3 regions of the Ruegeria sp. HKCCA5839 genome follow, and region 3 is predicted to be linked to each of the others. Evidence: riboswitches for the same ligand, from Rfam matches in the RefSeq annotation. Region 3 holds a riboswitch; each other region holds the start of a gene.
The links. A riboswitch is a leader RNA that binds a small molecule or an ion and turns the genes downstream of it on or off. The one in region 3 is predicted to bind cobalamin.
Positions count from the first base shown of each region.

Region 1: it holds a riboswitch for cobalamin, as region 3 does, so the genes downstream of both, GOV38_RS20925 (hypothetical protein) here and GOV38_RS04700 (DUF1636 domain-containing protein) in region 3, are expected to answer to the same signal.
Region 2: it holds a riboswitch for cobalamin, as region 3 does, so the genes downstream of both, GOV38_RS18750 (DUF1636 domain-containing protein) here and GOV38_RS04700 (DUF1636 domain-containing protein) in region 3, are expected to answer to the same signal.

Region 1 is NZ_WQIE01000013.1:50,866-55,503, forward strand. It holds gene GOV38_RS20910 (bifunctional 2',3'-cyclic-nucleotide 2'-phosphodiesterase/3'-nucleotidase) at 1-1,037, shown strand, start outside; RNA gene ffs (signal recognition particle sRNA small type) at 1,077-1,175, shown strand; gene GOV38_RS20920 (alpha/beta fold hydrolase) at 1,191-2,060, opposite strand; cobalamin riboswitch at 2,180-2,402, shown strand; gene GOV38_RS20925 (hypothetical protein) at 2,491-2,898, shown strand; gene GOV38_RS20930 (protein-tyrosine phosphatase family protein) at 2,900-3,388, opposite strand; gene GOV38_RS20935 (DNA polymerase III subunit gamma/tau) at 3,530-4,638, shown strand, end outside.
Region 2 is NZ_WQIE01000008.1:96,421-101,058, forward strand. It holds gene GOV38_RS18735 (xanthine dehydrogenase family protein molybdopterin-binding subunit) at 1-318, shown strand, start outside; gene GOV38_RS18740 (MoaD/ThiS family protein) at 311-556, shown strand; gene GOV38_RS18745 (hypothetical protein) at 573-995, opposite strand; cobalamin riboswitch at 1,159-1,365, shown strand; gene GOV38_RS18750 (DUF1636 domain-containing protein) at 1,467-1,823, shown strand; gene GOV38_RS18755 (ABC transporter ATP-binding protein) at 1,820-2,617, shown strand; gene GOV38_RS18760 (ABC transporter substrate-binding protein) at 2,617-3,567, shown strand; gene GOV38_RS18765 (iron ABC transporter permease) at 3,569-4,582, shown strand.
Region 3 is NZ_WQIE01000001.1:954,522-959,159, forward strand. It holds gene GOV38_RS04690 (hypothetical protein) at 1-333, opposite strand, end outside; gene GOV38_RS04695 (NAD(P)-dependent oxidoreductase) at 578-1,537, opposite strand; cobalamin riboswitch at 1,682-1,887, shown strand; gene GOV38_RS04700 (DUF1636 domain-containing protein) at 1,972-2,352, shown strand; gene cobW (cobalamin biosynthesis protein CobW) at 2,349-3,404, shown strand; gene cobN (cobaltochelatase subunit CobN) at 3,408-4,638, shown strand, end outside.

The sequences.
Region 1 (4,638 bases), on a different contig from region 3:
CCGGGTCGGCAGGGTCTTATCTGGGTGTCATAGACATAACTTTGGACAATAAGATGTCCGGCGCCTGGACCATATGTGATTTTGAAACCGAACTGCGTTCGATTTGTCCAAAAAATACAGATGTTCTGGAAGATCCCGAAATGATAGCCCTGTTCGCTCGGGGGCACGCCGAAACGCGGACCCTTGCGGCAGAGCCTGTGGGGCGTCTTGAAACGTCGATACACAGCTATTTCGCCTATTGCGCGCCAGATCGGGCCCTGGCGCTTTTGGCTGCGGCGCAGGCGGCCGCGTTACGCGCCTTGTTGAATGATGATCCTACGTCGGAATTGCCTGTGCTCTCGGCGGTCGCCCCCGCCAAGTTCGGAGGACGCTCGGGCCCAGATTTCTATACTGACATCCCCGCTGGGGATATCTCGATGCGGCATGTCGCAGATATTCACCTGTTCCCAAATGAACTGCGTGCTGTGCGTGTCACCGGGGTACAGCTACGCGAATGGCTCGAAATGTCGGCAGGGATTTTCAGGCAGCTGAATCCAGACTCGGCAAGAGTTCTGACAGACCCCGATCGCGCGGGTCACAACTTTGATGTCATTCATGGACTGACCTATGAAATCGACCTCAGCCAACCGGCGCGTTATCGGGCGGATGGGCATCTTTCAGATCCAGAGGCCCGCCGGGTCCGAAATTTGCGCTGGCAAGCGCGACCTGTTGACGATGCAGCGGAATTCGTCGTCGCTACCAACAACTATCGCGTCAATGGTGGTGGAAATTTCAACGCCGTGACCGATGCACGCAAACTCGACCTTCCATCCTGCAGCATCCAAAGCGTTTTGCGGGACTATTTGGCTGAAAGCAGCCAGATAGATCCTTTGGAACACGCCGAAAATCCCTTTGGCTTCAGCAATCTGGGTGGTGCCAAAGCGATCCTGGAAACCGGACCAAGAGCTTTGGCGCATATCGACGAGCTTGACCCATACGCGCCAGAGATACTGGGGACCGATGCGCAGGGTTTCCTGCGGATCGCATTGACGCTCTGATGGGTTGCGAATCCGACGGTGCTTGCTTATATCCAGGGTCGAGAGGTTGGCGCGGGCGAGCGCCTCGCCAACCTGGTCAGGTCCGGAAGGAAGCAGCCACAACGAGCCCCGCTTGGGTCGATGTCCAACCTCTCACTTACTTCCACAACCTTTCTAGACACCTTGCTGTGCGATAAGCTGCGGCCAGATGGCTGCGTTGCGCCGCGCGAAAGCCCCGATATGGCCCACTGATTGCAAGCCATGGTCCTTCGGGTCGATCAGATGGCGTTGCGCGTCAGGTCCGAACAGCTCGGCCAGCCGCCAAACGGCTTGCGGTGGGACCATCTGATCGTCCGTGAAAGTCACCAGGTCGACTGTGCCTGAGGTCGAATCCCAGGTGACATCGGGCAAGGACGCACCGATTTCAGGCGCATAATTGCGCGGAGCCGTGCACCATCGGCGCCATTGCCAATAAACCGCCGCCGGCAGGTCCGGGCCAAACCCAACCGCCCTGCCGGGCAGATACCCCAACATACGCGCAAGCAGTGGTGCATGCCCGTACCAGAACAACCCAGCCAAGGCACGGTAGGGCCAGGGATGGTCGGTAAAGGTCACAAGCCCCGAGTTCACGCAAATCAGCCGGTCGATCTGCGCCACATCCGGCTGAACCGGGCCTAACATTCCACCGATGGAATGCCCTATGGTCCAATGCTGGGCCTGCGGATAGCGACGGCGCAGTTCTGCACGCGCTGCCGGTATATCCACCAAGGCCCAATCGGCCATGGTAACAGTTGCATCCTGAATGCGCCCGGTCAGCGACTGCCCAAAGCCGCTATAATCATAGGTCAGACAAGCCATACCATGCTCAAGCGCCAGCCAGAGTGCGAAATGCTGGTAGTAGTCGCGCGGAACTCCGGTTGCACTGTTCAGAGTCACCACAATTTCCGGCTCGATGACTGGTTTGTACAGCCGCGCCGACAGGTTTCCGCCCTGTGACGGAATCCAAAAATCCTCGGTTTCGATAATATGCTGGTCATCTCGCATAGTGTCACCCGCCCACACTGAACCAATCAGTTCAGAATTAATATGCGCCCAGCTCGACCATCACTGTCAAGCCGCAGCGCGCATGACCAAACGTCCGCTTGACAGCGCCCCACCCCGAACGCTAGCGGTTGTGTGATGGTTCTCGCACCCCGGTTTGGGGTCGGGATGAAAAGGGAACGCGGTGCGGGCCAATCCGATCCGATCGGAACAGCCCAAATCCGAGACTGCCCCCGCAACTGTAGGCGGAGAGCAATGTCGAAAAGCCACTGGCCGCAAGGCTGGGAAGGTCGGCAAAGCGATAACCCGCAAGTCAGGAGACCTGCCATCAAGAATTGAAACCGAAACTCGGGCGGGGTGTCCGGGCGGGCCTGCTTGTCGGAAGCCAAGTGTTCCTGATCGTCGCCCCTGCTCATTGCGCGGAGGGCGCGGTATGATCTGGAACACAAAAACTCACCAATTTTCGGCCACTCTTTGCCAGCGCACTGGCAAACCCTGCCCGGCGCTGGCGCAATTGGCGCGCGCGATAACCCAGGCGATGTCAACGGCCCAACCTGTTACAACAGATGGGTTCGAAGTTGACGGCCACGCACAGCTGACCCATTGCGCCGAAGGGTGCACCGCACGATATCTGGCCCGACCAAAGCAGGTTCGAATTTTTTGTGACGCTGATCCCCGGACAGAAAACGAGACTCTGGAACAGTTCGCTGACTTGATGTTCTCGTGCAAAGTAACTTCGATGCCCGCAGACGCCTTGGTCAAGGCGCCATGCGCCATGTTGCAGGTCACCACCAACGCCGCGCCAATGGCGGCGCAGGCTGCCGAGCAGGCCTCGATCTAGCTCAGCCTTGACGGCCCATCGCCCAGTCCATCTGTCCTTGAGTTTCCACAGCGCAAACGCGGGTTTTTCTGAGCCGTGCCAACGCCTCTACCGGCGCTTCGCCGCTATCAATCATCAACCGCAGCACCACCATCCCAGACCGCCCGCAGCCGCCACGACAATGCACCAGAACCCGGCCGCCGCCAGACAGCTGGCACAGGCCCAGAGCTCTGACATCTTCCCACGTCGACTGTGCGTCATCCTCGGGCGTGCCGAAATCGGCAATCGGGAAATGGACCCACTTCGCACCGATATTCTCAACGTCGCGCCCCAACGCCGAGGCCCCCAGCTGGGCCAATTCTTCGGCAGTCGTCAAAGTGATCACCAGATCCGGCGCCCAAGCCGCAATCGCACATAGATCAGCTTCGTAATTGCCATCGCGCCCCGGCAATGGGCACAATGCCAACTGCCCATCGCCCACAGTCAGACTGTAAATCTGAAATCCACTCATGTCTCGTGTCCTTCGGCGCCTCTGTGCCTCAGCGGTGTAACCAAGCCAAGCCAAATCCAAAACGAAATTCGCGCCCTCGTGGTGGACGCGACGAGCAGGTCGCTCTACGCTGCATCGGAACTCGAATCCGTCAGAGACAACATGACCGACACGCCAAGCCCTGCCTATCAGGTTCTCGCCCGCAAATATCGCCCGGAAACCTTTGCCGATCTGGTTGGGCAAGACGCCATGGTCCGCACGCTGAAAAACGCGTTCGAGGCAGACCGGATTGCCCAGGCCTTTGTCATGACCGGCATTCGGGGAACGGGGAAAACCACAACGGCCCGGATCATCGCCAAGGGTATGAATTGCATCGGTCCTGACGGCACGGGTGGACCTACAACGGAACCCTGCGGTCAATGCGAACACTGTCAGGCCATCATGGAAGGCCGCCATGTCGATGTGATTGAGATGGATGCCGCAAGTCGCACCGGTGTGAATGATATTCGCGAGATCATCGACAGTGTCCGCTATCGCGCCGCCAGCGCGCGGTACAAGATCTATATCATCGACGAGGTTCACATGCTGTCGACCAGCGCGTTCAACGCGCTGCTCAAGACGCTCGAAGAACCGCCCGAACATGTGAAGTTCATCTTTGCCACCACCGAGATCCGCAAAGTCCCGGTGACCGTTCTGTCGCGATGCCAGCGCTTTGACCTGCGACGGATCGAACCCGAGGACATGATCGCGCTGCTGCGCCGGATCGCGGATGCCGAAGGCGCCCAGATCGCCGACGACGCGCTGGCGCTGATCACCCGCGCTGCCGAAGGTTCAGCCCGCGATGCCACGTCATTGCTGGACCAGGCGATCAGCCACGGCGCGGGGGAAACCAGCGCCGACCAGGTGCGCGCTATGTTGGGTCTGGCCGACCGGGGCCGGGTGCTGGATCTGATGGATATGATCCTGCGCGGCGACGCGGCAGGGGCGCTGACCGAGCTGGGCAGCCAATATGCCGAAGGGGCAGATCCGCTGGCAGTTCTGCGCGATCTGGCGGAAATTACCCACTGGGTCTCGGTCGTGAAAATCACCCCCGACGCTGCCGAAGACCCAACAGTATCCCCCGACGAACGCGCCCGGGGTCAGCAAATGGCCCAGGCGCTACCGATGCGGGTGCTGACCCGGATGTGGCAGATGTTGCTGAAAGCGCTTGAAGAGGTTTCGGCTGCACCCAACGCCATGATGGCCGCGGAAATGGCGGTGATCCGTCTGAC
Region 2 (4,638 bases), on a different contig from region 3:
TATCAGGGGGGCGCTGCGCAAGGTATCGGCTGGGCGCTGAACGAAGAGTATATCTACGGCGACGATGGTCGCCTGCAGAACTCGATCTTCCTGGACTACCGCATCCCTGTCGCCAGTGATCTTCCGATGATCGATACCGTGATTGTCGAGGTCCCGAACCCTGGCCACCCTTACGGAGTGCGCGGTGTCGGAGAAACCGGGATCGTGCCACCCTTAGCGGCCATCGCCAACGCGGTATCGCACGCAGCGGGTGTACGGATGCGCCAGCTGCCCATGTCACCGCCGCGTATTCTGGCGGCGCTGAAGCAGGATGGTTGAAGTCAACCTTTGGTCAGGTCTCCGGTCATTGACCGGGGGCCAGCAGGTTGTCGAAGTCGACGCCACGACGACGGGCGAAATATTGCGCGAGCTTGTGCGTCGCTACCCCCAATTGCAGGCGCCTATAGATGCCGGCGTCTCAATCGCGATCAATGGCCGGATCATCGCCTCGGGACTGTCCGAGCCAGTGCCCGAAGGCGCTGAAGTTTACTTGATGCAGCGCCTAAGGGGGGGCTAAACCGACCTTTCTGGCTTCAGCGGTAGCGGTACTGGGGCGCAAAAAAGTGCTGATTGCGAAATCCCTTGTGATGTACCTTGCCATGATGCTTGGGTTTCTTCTTGATCACATGTCCGCTATGGCCGCGGAACTTGCGAGGCTGGTACGGATTATAGCCATAATGTTTGAACAGGAACTTCTTCCCAACTGATTTTTTCTTGAGTGTCTTGACCTTTACAACCGGCGCCGCCGGTTTGGCTTTCGCCGTTTGCGCAACATAAGCATAATGCTTGTGGACAGCTGGCGAAGAGAGCTGAGGCACATGAGCGTTACCTGCCTGAATGATCTTGTAGACCGCTCCTTGAGGATGGTGTGCGTCATTCGCGGTTGCCATATGCGGCCCGAAGCCGGCAACTAGCGCAACCAGGGCAGGAAGTAATTTGGAAATTGAACGTGTCATAACGTCTCCTTTCATCGGCCCAGTTTGGGGGCTTGATACAAAGGTGGGGATGACCCGCGCTGACGCCCAATAAACCCCGATCACGCTCTGGCGGGTTGTTGTGAGATCGGGTGGATCAAATTTTTGTGCCCTGTCGAATCCGGTTGACGCGTTTTGCGATCTCAGGCACTCAGATTGTGATGGTTCCTGCGGGTCCGCCCAAGGGATGAAAAGGGAACACGGTGCGGTGCACGAAGCCACCTAGTCCGTGACTGCCCCCGCAACTGTAAGCGGTGAGCAAAGCCAATCAGCCACTGATCCATCGGATCGGGAAGGACGGCCAAGCAATGACCCGCAAGTCAGGAGACCTGCCATCTTTGATGCAACCACACCGGGGCGGGGTGCCCTGGAAGGAGGTCAAGATGGCGCGTTCAGCGTGCAGCAATACGACTGATACCTTCCGTCCTCGTTTGGCAACAAGCGAGACGGCAAATGACTGCCAATCCTGATCACTTCATTCTGATCTGCTCGACCTGTGACGGTGGAGCTGCGGTAAGCGCCGAAATCGCTGCAGAGGTCAGCAGTTTGCCGAATGGTTTCGCCATTCGGCACGTGTCTTGTATGGCTGGCTGTGAGCGGCCATGCACCGTCGGGTTTCAAGCCACAGACAAGGCGCAGTATCTCTTTGGTGATATCAAAAGCGATGATGACATCGCCGCCCTGCTTACCTTTGCACGGCAATATCATGCCAGCGCAGATGGCTGGACGAAGGCCACCGACAGGCCCAAGGCGCTGCTGCACAAAACGCTCGCCCGCCTACCCCGGATCGGAGAGGAGGTGCTGCAATGACTCAACCCGCCTTTCTGGTTGCCGAGAACCTGGAATACTACGCGTTGAACGGTGATGTTTTGTTGCAGGACGTGACTTTTGCGCTTGAGGAAGGTGCCATCCTCGCCATTGCCGGGCCAAATGGTGCTGGCAAGACCACATTGTTGAACTTGCTGTGCGGTGCGGTGCCTTTGGCATTGGGCGATGTGCATGTGAGCGGGCGCAGCCTCAAATCCATGACTGCGATGGATAGGGCGCGCAGCATTGCGGTTGTCGGCCAGCAAGAGTTGCCAGACGGGCGCTTGATGCTGCGCGATTACATTGCATTGGGTCAGATCCCCATCCGGGCGGATCGTTCTGCCGCAGAACATGCCGAAGACATCAACCGGATTCTGGACTTGACTGGGCTGGCAGGACAGGCGGAGAAACGCATGGCCATGCTGTCAGGCGGAGAGCGTCAGCGGGCACATATCGCGCGTGCGTTGGCGCAAAAGCCGTCGCTGCTGTTTCTGGATGAGCCCACCAACCATCTGGACCCAGACGCCAAGGGGCGCATGTTGTCTCTGGTGGCGCAGTTGGGCATCACGGTTGTCATGATCGTACATGACCTGGTGCTGATCCCGGAATTCGCCACTCATGTGGCACTGATGAAATCGACCCGCATGACCGGGTTTGGCCCTGTCGATCAGGTTCTGACCTCGGATCATGTTCAAGACACGTTTGGCGTGGATTACCTGAGTTTTCAGTACGAAGGCCGCGTGATCCCCGCGCTCGACATCCGCAAAACTACCATATCGAACAAAAGGACGAATTGATGAAACGACTGATCTGGTCGGCTTTTCTTGCAACCGGCATGGCCACCAGCGCTGTGGCGCAGGGTGTTACCGTCGACAATTGCGGTGAGCCGCTTGTCTTTGAGAAGCAACCCGAACGGCTGGTCGTGCATGACATGAACATGACCGATATGGCCTTTGCGCTTGGGTTGCAGGACAAGATCGTGGGTCTGACTGGCATTACCGGTTGGTACAAGACCAGCCCCGATTTTGACGCGCAGCGCGGAGACATCCCCGAGCTTGCGCCCAAATACCCCACTGTCGAAAACCTTGTAGCGGCCGAGCCAGATCTGTTTTTCGCCGGTTGGTACTATGGCATGCGACCGGGTGGTGAGGTGACGCCTGACACTTTGGCGCCTTTTGGCATCAAGACCATGATCCTGACCGAAAGCTGTGTGCATCTGCACGATGATCGCCCGCAGGCCAGCATGGATCTGCTGTTTGACGATGTGCTGCGGCTTGGGCAGGTCATGCATGTCGAGGACAAGGCCGAGGCGCTGGTTTCAGACTGGAAAGACCAACTGGCCGCCATCGAGGCGCAGACCGCCGACTTGGAAAAACCCCGTGTTTTCCTTTTGGACGGTCCTGCAGACGCACCGTTCACCGCCGGTAAATTCGCCATTCCTGACGCGATGATCACTGCTGCGGGTGGTGAAAACGTGACCCATGATCTCGACACCAGCTGGGGTCGCACCTCGTGGGAGGCGGTTGCTGCTTCGAATCCTGAATTTCTTGTGCTGTTGGACTATCAAACCGGCAACGGCGCCGAGGATACGTTCAAGTTTTTGCAGGACCATCCGGTCATGTCGCAGGTCGATGCGGTGAAAAACGCGCGTTGGATCGGCCTGCGTTATGAAGAGCTGACACCGGGACCGGCAAATATCGAGGCGATCTCGAAAATGGCGAAGGCCATGCACCCGAGCCTGAACTGACATGACCCGCACGGGCCTTGTCTTTGCTTTGGGGGTGGTCTTATTGGCCGCCCTTTTGATGGTGTCTACGGCCTATGGCACCACGCCCATTCCTGTTTCCGAGGTTTGGGCGGCAATCCGGCAAGGTGCGGGACTTTCTGATTCAGAGATGTCGCCGACGCACCGCATTGTCTTTGACCTGCGCTTACCCCGCGCTTTGTTTGCCGCGGTCATAGGAGCTGGGCTTGGCATCGTGGGGGTAGTCCTTCAGACAACTACGCGCAACGATCTGGCCGATCCATTTCTGTTTGGTCTGTCTTCAGGTGCTGCGGCCGGCGCGGTGTTTGTCATCACCGTTACGGGCGACATTCTGGGAATCTGGACTCTGCCTCTGGCCGCCTTTTGTGGCGGGCTTGTGGCCTCGGGCATTGTGTTGGCACTGGTCCATGGCCTGCGCACCAGCGCTCCGGAAAAGCTGATCTTGGCTGGTCTGGCGGTGTCGTTCCTGTTTTCGGCAATCACCAACTATCTGATCTTTTCCGGCGACAACCGCGCGGCGCATTCAGTGATTTTCTGGATGCTGGGCGGGCTGGGACTGGCCCGGTGGGAAACGTTTCCTTTGGTTTGCGCAGGGCTGGGTCTGATCCTGGCCTATTCCCTCTATCGCAGCCGCTGGCTGGATGCGTTGCTGACCGGAGATCTGACCGCCGCCACCCTGGGCGTGCCGGTGCAAGGGGTTCGGTTCAAGATGTTCTTTGTTGCCGCTTTGGCGACGGCAATGTTCGTCTCCGTTGCAGGTGTCATCGGGTTTGTGGGTCTTATGGTGCCCCATATCGCGCGGGGCATAGTGGGCCCGCTGCATCGCCAATTGCTGCCGACAGCAGCTTTGGTCGGCGCCATGTTGCTGACCGTATCAGATATCCTCAGCCGCCTTATGTTGTCTCCACAGGAATTGCCGGTCGGCATTGTCACGACCTCATTGGGGTCGGTCTTTGTATTTCTGTTGCTGTTCAAAAGCCGGAACACCATGCGCTGAATGCAAAAAAAGCCGGGCGCTGGGCCCGGCTTTCTGACTTTGGTTTCAGTTGCAGG
Region 3 (4,638 bases):
CGCAAGAAGCAGAAACACAAACCCAGCAGTTTCGCTGTTCAGAAATGGAAGTCCAAAGACAGTGATCGCATCCATGGCCAAGTTCGGGATGGGTCCCCAAGCGGCCTCGTATATGCCTTCGAACTCTGAAGAATCGGCAAGCGACTTTAGTACATGTATTCGGGCCAAATGGTTGGGGTAGTCGATCAACGGTGGAATCGACGCCTGTGTGAATGGCAAAAGAACACCAACGCACAGCCCAACAAGCCCGAATGCGCAGAGCGCCAAACTGAAATAGTCGTTACGCTTGGAAATCACGCGAACCTCAAAAGTGCTTTCATTGCCTGTATGCAAGCTAATCAGCCTTTAAGAAACGGCTCAGGATAACAATTTGGCTAATATGGTATTTTAGCCCCTGTTCTGTTGGCGTGATCAGGTTTCGAACGGGTGCACTCCACGTTTATGCAGCCTTTGTTTCAGGCAGCATTCCTTTGTGACCTTGGCGACCTTGCTGATCCTTACAAGCGTGGTCGGTTCTAGCCTTTCAAATACGCCAACGCAGCTTCACGCAGATCGGTTGGGTTTGGTGCCCAAGTGCTTACTGGCTAAACGTTCGGTTTTGCGGAATCACTTCGTAACCGGGCTCTTCTGGCTCATCGTCTTCCATCTCTGCTGGAAAACCTGCCGCGCGGATATCCAGTCCGGTGGCTTCCTCGAGGCGTTTGATGATATTGGGTGAGAGTTCGCGTTCGCCAAATCGCGCGATGCCATCGTCGAAGATTTTGATCATGACAGGGTTGATCTCAAGCGGCACGCCTGCGCGATCCGCCACGTCCTGAAACAGGCCGATGTCCTTTTTCACCAGGTCCATGGTGAAGGAGATATCGCGCGAACCATTTAGGATCACCTGGCTTTCGGTTTCGTGCACAAAGGACGTGCCCGATGAGATTTTGATGGCCTCATAGGTCGTGCCCAGATCCATTCCAGCAGCCTTGGCTGTTACCAATGCCTCGGCACATGTGATGAGGTTGGCGGTTGCCAGATAATTGGTCAGCACTTTCAGCACCGAGGCCGAGCCCAGATCGCCCGTGTGCAGCACCCGGCGTCCCATTGTGGTCAGAAACGGCAGGATCCGCTCGAATGTCTCACGGTCACAGCCAGCAAAAATCGAGATATTGCCGGTTGCCGCGCGGTGACAGCCGCCCGAAACCGGGCAATCGACAGCCGCGCCGCCCCGTTCGATCACCAGTGCGCCCAGGCGTTTGGCTTCGGCTTCGTCGGTGGTCGACATTTCCATCCAGATTTTGCCGGGCCCCACTTCGGGCAGCATCTCTTGCATCACAGCGTCCGAGGCCGCAGGCGATGGCAGGCAGGTGATCACCGCGTCGCAATCGCGCATGAGTTGCGCCGGGCTTTCCGCGGCTTTTGCACCTTTGGCAACAAACTCGGCCACCAGAACTTCGTTCAGATCATGCACGGTCAGATCAATGCCATTGCGCAGCAGCGATCCTGACAGCTTGCCGCCCACATTTCCCAGCCCGATAAAACCTACTTTCATTCAGCTCTGCTCCCCTGTTTGCAGTTTTGGTCAGGCGAACACAGCGCGCAAAGCCCGTCATGCCGCTCAGCGACCCGCACAAGTCGCTTTTCAGCCCTTGGCCTTGTTGTTAGCGCAACGCGCTTGACAACGGGGTCAACTGTGCCTCATGAGCCATATGTTGGTGTCTGCGACAGCAGATGAAAAGGGAATGCGTCAGCGGATCGTCCGTCAAACGCAGCCGCCCCCGCGACCGTGACCGGAGAGGGTGCCCAAAGCCACTGGCCTAGGCCGGGAAGGTGGGACATCCGACAGAGGCAAGCCTCTGACATCCGCAAGCCGGGAGACCTGCCAGCACAAAAGACTGAAACCGGACGGGGTGTTCCGGAGTGGGGTCTGACGTGACCCGCATGAAACCCCGTCCCCCACGAAAAGGATCTGGGGGGATGAGAGATATGACCGAGGCAGTACCGGTCGAGTTGTTGGTCTGCACCACCTGTCGGCGCGGCCTGCCCATAGAGGACGACGCGGAACGGCCCGGCGCATTGCTGCACAAGGCGCTGGCGCAAGCTGATCTGCCCGAAGGGATCACGCTGAAAGCCGTTGAATGCCTGTCGAACTGCGACGAAGGCTGTTCCATCGTTTTGCGCGGCGGGCCCAATCGCTGGACATTCGTCTATGAACACCTGAACGAGACCGACCATGTCGAGACCATCGTCGACGGCGCCACGAAATACCTGGAGACCGAAGACGGTTTGGTCAAATGGCGTGAGCGTCCTGAGCATTTCCGCAAGAACTGTGCGGCACGTATTCCCCCGATTGGAGCCCTGAAATGAGCACGCTTGAAAAGCTTCCCGTCACTGTGATCACCGGCTTTCTGGGGTCTGGCAAAACCACATTGGTCAAGCATCTGATGCTGAATCCTCAGGGCAAGCGCCTGGCCGTCGTCGTCAATGAGTTCGGCGATGTCGGTGTTGATGGCGATATCCTGAAATCCTGCGCGATCCCTGATTGCCCTGCCGAGAACATCATGGAACTGGCCAATGGCTGCATCTGTTGCACCGTGGCCGATGATTTCATCCCCACGATCGAAGCGTTGATGGCGCTAGAGCCGCGCCCCGATCACATCCTGATCGAAACCTCGGGTCTGGCGCTGCCGAAACCGCTGCTCAAGGCGTTTGACTGGCCCGATATCCGCTCGAAAATCACTGTGGACGGTGTCATTGCCCTGGCCGACGCCGAGGCGGTCGCTGCGGGTCGCTTTGCAACAGATGTGGCGGCCGTCGATGCGCAGCGGCTGGCGGATGACTCGATTGATCATGAAACACCCCTGTCCGAGGTCTTTGAAGATCAGATTTCCTGTGCCGATATCATCCTGCTGACCAAGCCCGATCTGGCCGGTCCCGAAGGCGTGGCCAAGGCCAAAGCGGTGATCGCCGCCGAGGCTCCGCGCCCGCTGCCGGTGGTCGAAGTTGCCGAAGGCGTTGTGAATGTGCGCGTTGTTCTGGGGCTTGAGGCCGCGGCCGAAGATGACATGGACGCGCGCCCATCGCATCATGACGGCCACCACGATCATGAGCATGACGATTTCGACAGCATCATCATCGAGTTGCCAGAACAAAGCGACCCGCTTGATCTGGTGGCGAAAATCGAACGTCTAGCCACCGAGCTGAACATTCTGCGCGTCAAAGGCTATGCCGCTGTGCAGGGCAAGCCGATGCGTCTTCTGGTGCAAGCCGTGGGTGCGCGCGTGCGTCATCAATATGACCGTCCGTGGCAACCGGGCGAAGACCGACGGTCGCGCCTTGTGGTGATCGCCGAGCATGACGACATCAAAGAAGCAGAGATACGCGCTATCCTTGCGCCCGTAAGCGAGGCTGCCGAATAAGCCATGCATGTCGTCTTTCGCGAAAGCCACGGGCTCGAAGAGACAGAGACCCCGACCGATCTGGGCCAGAGCCCGGCGGATCTGGTGGTGCTGTCCTTTTCGGACAGTGACCTGGGCGCTTTCGCGGCTGGCTGGCATCGCGGCGGCGGGCCCGACGGGGATATGCCAACCCTGAGGCTGGCCAATCTGACGGCTCTGAAACATCCGCTATCGGTCGACACCTATGTGGAACAGACGCTGGAAGGTGCCAAGGGCATCCTGATCCGCCTGATCGGCGGGGTTCCCTATTGGTCTTACGGGCTACAGCAAGTACTGGCGCTGGCACAGGCGAAAGGCATTGCACTGGCGGTCTTACCGGCGGATGGGCGCGAGGATACGCGGCTGGATGACTATTCCACCCTGCCCGTCTCGACCCTGCGGCGCTTGGCGCATCTGTGTGACACAGGTGGCGAAGTTGCGGCGCAGGCAGCGCTGGCGCAGATGGCACTTGCCGCTGGGCTTTATGCGGGTCCGGTGATGGGGGCCAAAACCATCCCCGACTGCGGTGTCTGGTGCCCGGATCGGGGCGTGATCTCGGCGGACACGGCATTTACCGGTGATGCGCGGCGCGTGCTGGTTACGTTTTATCGTGCTTACCTGACCTCTGCCGACACTGCCCCAATTGCGGCGTTGATCCGCGCCCTGCGCGCACGCGGGATTGAGGCAGTCGGGCTTTTCGCCCCGTCGCTCAAGGCACCAAACGCGGCGGATTGGCTGCGCGAGACAGTTGTGGCCCTAGGCCCGTCGGCGATCATCAACGCCACCTCATTCTCGGGCAAAGGTACATCGGGCACGTCGCCTCTGGACGCGGCCAATGTGCCGGTGTTTCAAGTGGCCCTCGCCACGTCGCGCCGCAAAGCCTGGGCCGAGGCGGAACGCGGGTTGTCACCGGCAGATCTGGCGATGCATGTTGTGTTGCCCGAGGTCGATGGCCGGATCAATGCAGGGCTCGTGTCGTTCAAAGAACCCGGCAAGCGTGACCCGCAGTTGGAATACTCACGCTTTGCGCACCGACCTGATCTTGAGCGGATCGAGGCTGTAATTGACCGTCTGTGCGGTTGGCTGAACCTGCAAGACAAGCCAATTTCCGATCAGGTCCCGGCATTGGTGCTTTCGACGTATCCGGGTAAAGACTGGCAGATGGCCCATGCTGTCGGTCTGGACGCGCTCGCCTCGGCCGAAGCGATGCTGAGCG